One region of the Micromonospora sp. NPDC049204 genome, then DNA from elsewhere that is predicted to be linked to it. Evidence: riboswitches for the same ligand, from Rfam matches in the RefSeq annotation. Region 1 holds a riboswitch; the other holds the start of a gene.

The links. A riboswitch is a leader RNA that binds a small molecule or an ion and turns the genes downstream of it on or off. The one in region 1 is predicted to bind cyclic di-AMP.
Region 2: it holds a riboswitch for cyclic di-AMP, as region 1 does, so the genes downstream of both, AB0A90_RS24225 (hypothetical protein) here and AB0A90_RS10445 (hypothetical protein) in region 1, are expected to answer to the same signal.

Annotation. Positions count from the first base shown of each region.
Region 1 covers NZ_JBEZDC010000004.1:274,243-278,393, reverse strand. Annotated here, with positions in the region: gene AB0A90_RS10455 (AAA family ATPase) at 1-1,446, shown strand, start outside; gene AB0A90_RS10450 (cation diffusion facilitator family transporter) at 1,554-2,471, shown strand; cyclic di-AMP (ydaO/yuaA leader) riboswitch at 2,583-2,714, shown strand; gene AB0A90_RS10445 (hypothetical protein) at 2,771-3,787, shown strand; gene AB0A90_RS10440 (hypothetical protein) at 3,995-4,151, shown strand, end outside.
Region 2 covers NZ_JBEZDC010000013.1:214,836-218,986, reverse strand. Annotated here, with positions in the region: gene AB0A90_RS24230 (YibE/F family protein) at 1-924, shown strand, start outside; cyclic di-AMP (ydaO/yuaA leader) riboswitch at 1,091-1,221, shown strand; gene AB0A90_RS24225 (hypothetical protein) at 1,226-2,245, shown strand; gene AB0A90_RS24220 (carbonic anhydrase) at 2,303-3,025, opposite strand; gene AB0A90_RS24215 (MarR family winged helix-turn-helix transcriptional regulator) at 3,251-3,586, shown strand; gene AB0A90_RS24210 (hypothetical protein) at 3,691-4,050, shown strand.

The DNA.
Region 1 (4,151 bases):
GAGCGCAGCCGCTACGCCGGGGGCGGGATCCTGGTGGTCGGCCCGTCGGGGGTCTTCGTCGAGTACATCGCCTCGGTGCTGCCCTCGCTCGGCGAGGACACCGCCACCCTGCACTCGCTGGGCACTCTGTTTCCGGGGATGACCGCCACCCGCACCGACCCGCCCGAGGTGGCGGCGGTGAAGGGCTCGCTGCGGATGCGTCGGGTGCTGGAACGCGCGGTCCGGGACGCGGTTCCGGACGGCCCGGGTGAGCTGCGGCTGCTCTACCGGGGCACGCTGCTGCGGCTGGACCGGGCCGCGCTGGACCGGATCCGGGACCGCGCGCTGCACCGCGGCGCCCGTCGCAACGAGGTGCGCCGGGCCGGCTTCGACGGGGTGTTCGCCGCGCTCTGGGCGCAGGCCCGCGAGGTGGGCGTTCGCCTGCCGGACCAGCGGACCTTCGAGGCGGAGATCGCCGACCGGGCCGAGTTCCGCGAGTTTCTCAAGGCGTGGTGGCCCCGGCTGCACCCCCGGCACGTGCTCGGCTGGCTGGCCCGGCCGGAGCGGCTGCGCCGGTACGCGGGCGGGATCCTCTCCTCCGCGGAGATCCGGCTGCTCGGCGCCGCGTACCGGAGCCTGGAATCCGATGGGCTGACGATCGCCGACATCGCGCTGCTCGACGAGTTGGACGCCCTGCTCGGCAAGCCGGCGCAGCCGGCCAAGGCCCGCCGCGACCCGTTCCAGCTCGCTGGCGGCGTACGCGAGCTGACCACCGCGAGCGAGCGGCAGCGGGCGGCCCGGGCGGCGGCCCGGGAGCGTCCGGAGGACTACCGGGACTACGCGCACGTGGTGGTGGACGAGGCACAGGACGTCTCGCCGATGCAGTGGCGGATGGTCGGACGGCGCGGCAGCCTGGCCTCCTGGACGGTGGTGGGTGACCCCGCGCAGACCGCGTGGACCGGCGATCCGGAGGAGCTGACCCGGGCCCGGGACCAGGCGCTGGGCCGGCGTAAGCGGCACGATTTCACGCTCACCACCAACTACCGCAACTCGTCGGAGATCTTCGCGGTGGCGGCGGCGGAGATCCGCCGGCTCTACCCCGACCTGCCGCTGCCGACCGCGGTGCGCTCCACCGGGGTCGATCCGGTCGAGCTGGTGGTGCCCGCGAGCGGGTTGGAGACCGCCGTCGTGAAGGCGGCCGCCGGGCTGCTGGCCGAGGTGGAGGGCACGGTCGGGGTGATCACGCCGGTCCCCCGCCGCGACGAGGTCGCCGGTTGGCTCGACGCGCTCGACGCGCCGCGCCTACAGGTGGTGACCAGCCTGGAGGCCAAGGGCATGGAGTACGACGGGGTCGTGCTCGTCGCCCCGAGCGAGATCCGGGCGGATCCGGGTGCGGGGGTACGCACCCTGTACGTGGCGCTCTCCCGGGCCACGCAACGGCTCACCACCATCGATCCAACCGGCTGATCCGGCGCGTCTCGCCCGGCGGACCAGCGGTCCACGCCACACTTGCATACATAGCGATGTGAGCATACATTTGACCGGGCCCCAACCGGCGGCGGAAGGTGGATCTCGTGGGCGCAGGTCATGACCACCACCATGGGTCGGTCGCCAATGCCGCACACCAGCACAGGGGTCGACTCTGGGCGGCATTCGGGCTGCTCGCCGCCCTGATGGTGGTCGAGGCGGTGACCGCCCTGCACACCGGTTCACTCGCCCTGCTCTCCGACGCCGGACACATGTTCACCGACGTGCTCGGCATCGGGATGGCGCTCGCCGCGATCACCGCGACCCGCCGGGCCACCATCGACCCCCAGCGCACCTTCGGGCTCTACCGACTCGAGGTCCTCGCCGCGCTGGCCAACGCCGTTCTGCTCTCCGGCGTCGCGATCTACGTGTTGATCACCGCGATCCGCCGCTTCGGCGACCCGCACGAGGTCGTCGCCGGCCCGATGCTCGTGGTGGCCGTGCTCGGCCTGCTCGCCAACATCGCCGCCTTCGCCCTGCTCCGCGCCGGAGCCCGGGAGAGCATCAACATCCAGGGCGCCTACCTGGAGGTGCTCGGCGACCTGCTGGGCTCACTCGGCGTGATCGGCGCGGCGCTCCTCATCTCCGTCACCGACTGGTGGTGGGCCGACCCACTGGTCGCCGTCGCCATCGGCGTGTTCATCCTGCCGCGCACCTGGCGGCTGGCACGGGCCGCCGTCCGCATCCTGGTGCAGGCCGCCCCGGAGCACCTCCAGGTGACCGCCGTGCACGACCGGCTGGCCGCGGTCCCCGGGGTGGTCGAGGTGCACGACCTGCACGTCTGGACGCTCACCTCCGGCATGGACGTGGCCTCCGCGCACCTGACCATGGCACCCGGCGCCGAGGTCGGCGCGGTGCTCACCGCAGCGCGTACCGCCCTGCACGACGACTTCCGGATCGAACACGCGACGTTGCAGATCGAGCCCGGCGCCGCCTCCGGAGCCTGCGGCTCGATCGAGTGGTGACACTTTTCTCGTGACGACGTACGCACCGTCCGTCACATCGGCTGCAGCCGCCCCACCCGCACCGGTAGGCTCGGTCCCGGCCTCCACCAGGCGGCGCCCTCCAGGCGCCGGTGGCGGCCGCCGCCTAATCGCCCAACCGGGCGAACCGGGGAACCACGTTCCTGGGGTGCATCCGCGTCAGCGGTAGGGATCTTCCGTCCCGAACCCGTCAGCTAACCCGGTCGGCGGCTGACGGAAGGACATGCGCAGTGGCACCAGCACGACCACCCGCCGCCCGACTGGCGGCCCTGATCGTCGCGATGTTCGCCCTCGGCGTCGCGATCCCGGCCGGCACCGCCTCGGCCGCTCCCCCGACCGGCCTGCGGGCCGCAGCCGCACCCGACTCCGACGAGGAGGGCGGCACCCCCTCGCTCCGCGCCCAACTCGAGGCAGCCAGCAAGGGCTACCTGGACGCGAAGCGCGCTCTGGACACCTCCGTGCAGCGGCAGCAGCAACTCGCCACCCAACTGAAGACCATCGAGGTCGAGCTGGCCCAGCGCGACGGCAAGGTCGGTCAGATCGCCGGCGTGGCGTACCGCACCGGCCGGCTCGGCGCGGTGTCGGCGCTACTCAACAGCAACAGCCCGGAGGGCTTCATGGACCGGGCCGCCGCCCTGGAGGCGGTGGCCGCCAACGAGGACCGAGTGCTGCGCGATCTGCTCGCCACCAAGGACCAGGCCAACCGCACCCGGACCGCCCTGAACGGCGAGATCACCGAACAGCGCAAGCAGGTCGCGGTGATGGCCAAGCGCAAGGACCAGGCCGAACGGGCCCTGACCGTGGCCAACACCCCCAAGCCGCAGCCCACCGCCGACAGCGGCTCCAACCGGGGCACCTCCACCGCCAACGCGAAGGCGGCACCCCGCAACTCCGACGGCTCCTGGCCATCCGAGTCGTGCAGCGTCAACGACCCCACCCCCGCCAACGGCTGCATCACCCCGCGCACCCTGCACGCGCTCAACCAGGCCAAGGCCGCCGGCTTCACCCGGTACGTCTCCTGTCACCGCCCCAGCGGCTCCGGTGAACATCCCAAGGGCCGGGCCTGCGACTTCGCCGCCCAGGCGAGCGGCTTCGGCGGCAACGCCACCGGCGGCGACAAGACGTACGGCAACAACCTGGCCGCGTACTTCATCCGCAACGCCGACCGGCTCGCCGTGCTGTACGTGATCTGGTACCGGCAGATCTGGCTGCCCAGCAGCGGGTGGAAGTCGTACAGCGGCGCGAGCGGCACCCCCTCCACCGACCACACCAACCACGTACACCTGTCGGTCTACTGACCCACCCGACGGCTCCCCCGGACCGGTCCGGGGGTGATCCACTCGCAGTCGCCGACTCCGGGGTGTCCGGACGACGGGATACCCCGGAGTCGGCGATTGTCGTGTTGATCAGGATGGTGTCGCCGGGCCGGGGTACGTCGCCGGGCGTACCCCGGATGTCGTCGGCGGTCGGACGACCCGGCGCGGGTCGGCGGGCAGCATCGCGGTATGCGTCGGATCCCACCCACCGCCCGCAAGGGGCTCCTCACCCTGCACCTGGTCACCTCGCTCGGCTGGCTCGGCGCCGACCTGGTGCTCCTCACCCTCGGCATCGCCGTGCAGCGGGGCGCCGACCCGGCGGTGGTCTACCCGGTCACGGCGCTGG
Region 2 (4,151 bases), on a different contig from region 1:
GTGTGGCTGGCGGTGGTCTTCGCCGCCGCGATCGTCGCGTTCGGCCGGTGGCGGGGGTTGGCCGCGCTCGCCGGGTTGGCGGCCAGCTTCGCCATCCTGCTCACCTTCGTGCTGCCGGGCATCGGCGCCGGCCGGTCACCGCTGCTGGTGGCGGTGGTCGGTGCCGCCCTGATCATGTTCGTGGTGCTCTATCTGACCCACGGCGTCACCGCGCAGACCTCGGTCGCGGTGCTCGGCACCCTGGGCAGCCTGGTGCTGACCGGCGCGCTCGCCACCGTCGCCACCGCGGCGACCCACCTCACCGGCTTCGGCAGTGAGGACGCCACGACACTGTCGATGTTCCAGGGTGACGTGGACCTGCACGGCCTGCTGCTCGCCGGGATCATCATCGGTTCGCTCGGGGTGCTCGACGACGTGACGGTCACCCAGGCGGCCACCGTCACCGAGCTGTCGAACGCCAATCCCGGGCTGACCCGCTTGCAGCTGTACCGCGCGGCGACCCGCGTCGGCCGGGCGCACATCGCCTCCACTGTCAACACCATCGTGCTGGCGTACGCGGGCGCGTCGCTGCCCCTGCTGCTCCTGCTCACCGCCGACGCGCGGCCGATCGGGCAGTTGCTCACCAGCGAGTTCCTCGCGCAGGAGATCGTCCGTAGCGCGGTCGCCACCCTCGGGCTGATCGCCGCCGTGCCACTGACCACCGGGCTGGCCGCGATCGTGACCGCCGCCGGGCGCACCGAGACCACGCCGCCCGCCGAGGTCGCTCGGCCGCGCCCCCAGGCCGACCGGGCGGAGGCGCTGGCCGCCCTCAGCTCACCGCGCACCTCTCGACCCGACGAGCCGGACCAGACGCGGACCCCGCCCCCATCCACCGCCACCGACGGGTGGCCGGAGTCGAACAGGAGCACGGATACGGCATGGTGACACTCCTCAGCGTGACCAGATCGGGCCTCCCCCCTGAGAACCGCGTCACTGGTCACCCAACGCTATGGCGAAATGACACTTTTGGTCGGCATCCAGGCGTAGCTCACCCAGTCGACTCTCGGGTAACCTCGCTGCCGGTTACCGATGAAGGCGCGAAGCGGCGCCTGCGGTGCCACCGCCCAATCGCCAACCGGCGAGCCGGGGACCCAGGTGTGTGGGGTGAATCCGCGTCAGCGGTAGGGGCCACTTCCGCCCCGAACCCGTCAGCTAACCCGGTCGGCGGTCGACGGAAGGGAACATTGTGACGGCACCCCTACGCCGCTGGCTGACACCCGTGGTGGCCGTGATCGCCGCACTGACCGTGCTCGCCGGCCCCCTCCCGGCCCACGCCGCCCCGACGACCCCCACACCGTCCGGGCACGAGGAGGACGACGAGCCCAAGCTGCTCAACGACGTCATCGAGCAGGTGAACCGCGACTACTCCGCCGCCAAGTCCAAACTGGACAAGTCCAAGAAACGGCAGTTGGAGTTGGCGCTGGAGGTGGACCGGGCCAAGGCCGACCTGGACGCGCTGGCGCCACAGGTCGGGCAGATCGCCTCCCAGTCGTACCGGACCGGTCGGATCGGTGCGCTGGCGATGCTGCTCGAGAGCAACGCCCCGGACACGTTCGTGCAGCGCGCCGCGATGCTCGACGAGATCAACATGGTGAACGAGAACAAGCTCGCCGAGGTCAACGCGGTGAAGGCCCGTGCCGAGCAGGCCAAACTGCTCCTCGACACCGAGGTCCGCGAGCAGCAGAAGCAGACCGCCGTGATGGCCAAGCGCAAGAGCGAGGCCGACAAGGCGCTCGCCCTGGTCGGCGGCAAGGGCTTCACCGGCGGCCTGGTGGACGCCACCTCGCCGGTCGCCAAGATCGGCCCGGGTCGCACCGCCGACGGCGACTGGAAGGCGCAGTCCTGTAGCGAGAAGGACCCCACCACGTCCGGCTGCGTCACGCCGCGCACACTGCACGCGTACAAGGAGGTCAGGCGGGCCGGCTTCACCCGGTTCGTCGGCTGTCACCGCAATGGTGGACCGTACGAGCACCCGAAGGGCCGCGCCTGCGACTGGTCGCTCCAGAAGAGCGGCTTCTCACCCTGGCACAACGAGGACACCCGGACGTACGGCAACAACGTCGCCGCGTTCCTCATCCGCAACGCGGACCGGCTCGGCATCTACTACGTGATCTGGAACCGGCAGATCTGGTTCCCGGCGACCGGCTGGAAGTCGTACAGCGGGCCGTCGAACCACACCGACCACGTGCACATGTCGATGCTCTGACCCGCAGCATCCTTCGTCGAGGGCCGTTCCGCGTCGCGCGGGGCGGCCCTCGACGCGTCAGGCGGCCGCGACCGGTTCGGCTGACGCGGTCGGCACGCCGAGCGCCGCGAAGCCGGCCGGCACGGCGGCCACCGGGCGCACCACCCCGGCGGCGAGCCGGTACGACACACCCACCACCGCGCACCGCCCCTGCGCCACCTCGGCGGCCAGCACGGGCGACTGCCCGAGCAGCGCCTCGACGGTCTGCGCGATGTGGATGTCGACGATCCCGTCGATGTCGTCCACGCCCTCGGTCTCGGCCCGGCGCAGGCTGGGCAGCACGGCATCGACGACCGCGCCCAGGTGCCCGGGGGGCTGGGTGCCGGTCGCGACGGTCTCCCGCGCCGCCTGCACCGCCCCGCACGAGTCGTGGCCGAGCACCACCACCAGCGGGGTGCCGAGGACGGTCACCGCGTACTCCACGCTGCCGAGGACCTCCGGACCGGCCGTGTGCCCGGCCGTGCGGACCACGAACAGGTCACCCAGCCCCCGGTCGAAGATGATCTCGGCGGCCAGCCGGGAGTCGGAGCAGCCGACGATCACCGCGAACGGATGCTGCCCGTCGGCCACGGCGGACCGGCGCCCGGCGTCCTGGTTGGGGTGGCGCGGGACCCCGCTGACGAAGCGCTGGTTGCCGGCGGTCAGCTCGGCGTACGCCCGGGCCGGCTCGGTGGGTGCGGACGCCTGGTCGGCGATCCGCTGCGAACCCGGCTGGCCGCCGGGAGTTCCAGGACGACTCATCCCCGCACCTCGTCTTCATGCGTCTGACCTGGTCAGAGGGCTTATCAGCGGGCCGGCGGCGGCGCTGGCTCGGGCTCCACCGTCACACGCACCGTAAGATGCGTCAAGGTATGCGTGATTTAGATTTCATACGTTGACACCGGTTCGACCCCTGGGTGCCGCACCGGACGCACGACGGGCGAGACTCCCGGGGGCAGGGCGGACGCCCGGAGAGGCGGTCACACGATGGGGAGCACGGCGACGGGTGCCACCGGCGGCGGGCGGAACTGGACGTTCCTCACCAACCACGGGCACGTGCTGCTGGCCATCGCCCGCGACCCCACCGCCCGGCTACGCGACGTCGCTGCGGAGGTCGGGGTGACCGAACGGGCCGCGCAGGCGATCGTCGCCGACCTGGAGGCGGAGGGTTACCTGCACCGCACCCGCGTCGGACGGCGCAACGAGTACACCCTCAACCCGGCCGGTCGGTTCCGGCACCCCGCCGAGGCCGACCGCCAGGTCGGTGACCTGCTCGCGCTGTTCGCCGAAACGCCCACCACGGAGGTCGCCCCCGAGGTCTGACCCACGCGACACCCACCCTCCACAGTGCACATGGTGGTGGCGGTCACGCCGACCCGGGCCATCGCCGTGCTGCGCCACGGCAGAGCAGGCGTTAGGTTGGTCGGGTGTCGTCCGCAGTGTTGATCCGCCCGGCCCGTTGGGCTGTGCTGCGGTCACTGCGTGAGCTGACCCGACTGGCGATCACCGCGCTGGTGCTCGCGGTCGGCCTGGGCGGCGCCCTCGCCGCGACCCCACCGCCCGCCTCGACGCAGCTACGGCCCAGTGCCGTGAGCAGCCGGGTGGCGAGTGTCCGTCCCGATGCCGCGCCGGCCACCGAGCGGACGGCCCAGCCCGCTGCCGCCCGGCCGGCTGACCCGGCGGGCACCACCGCGCTGACCTCGCCGATCGCGGAGAGCCGGGGTCAGGCCCCGGCCATCGATCCCGGCCGTGGCACCCCCGCGCGACGCGGTCCACCCGTCCGCTGAGCCTGGCCCGGTGATCCCCGGGGGCCTTGCCCGGCCCCGGGTAGTCCGTCGCAGCAGCTGAGTCGCCCCGACGGGATGACCCGTCGCCCGCTGCCGTCGGG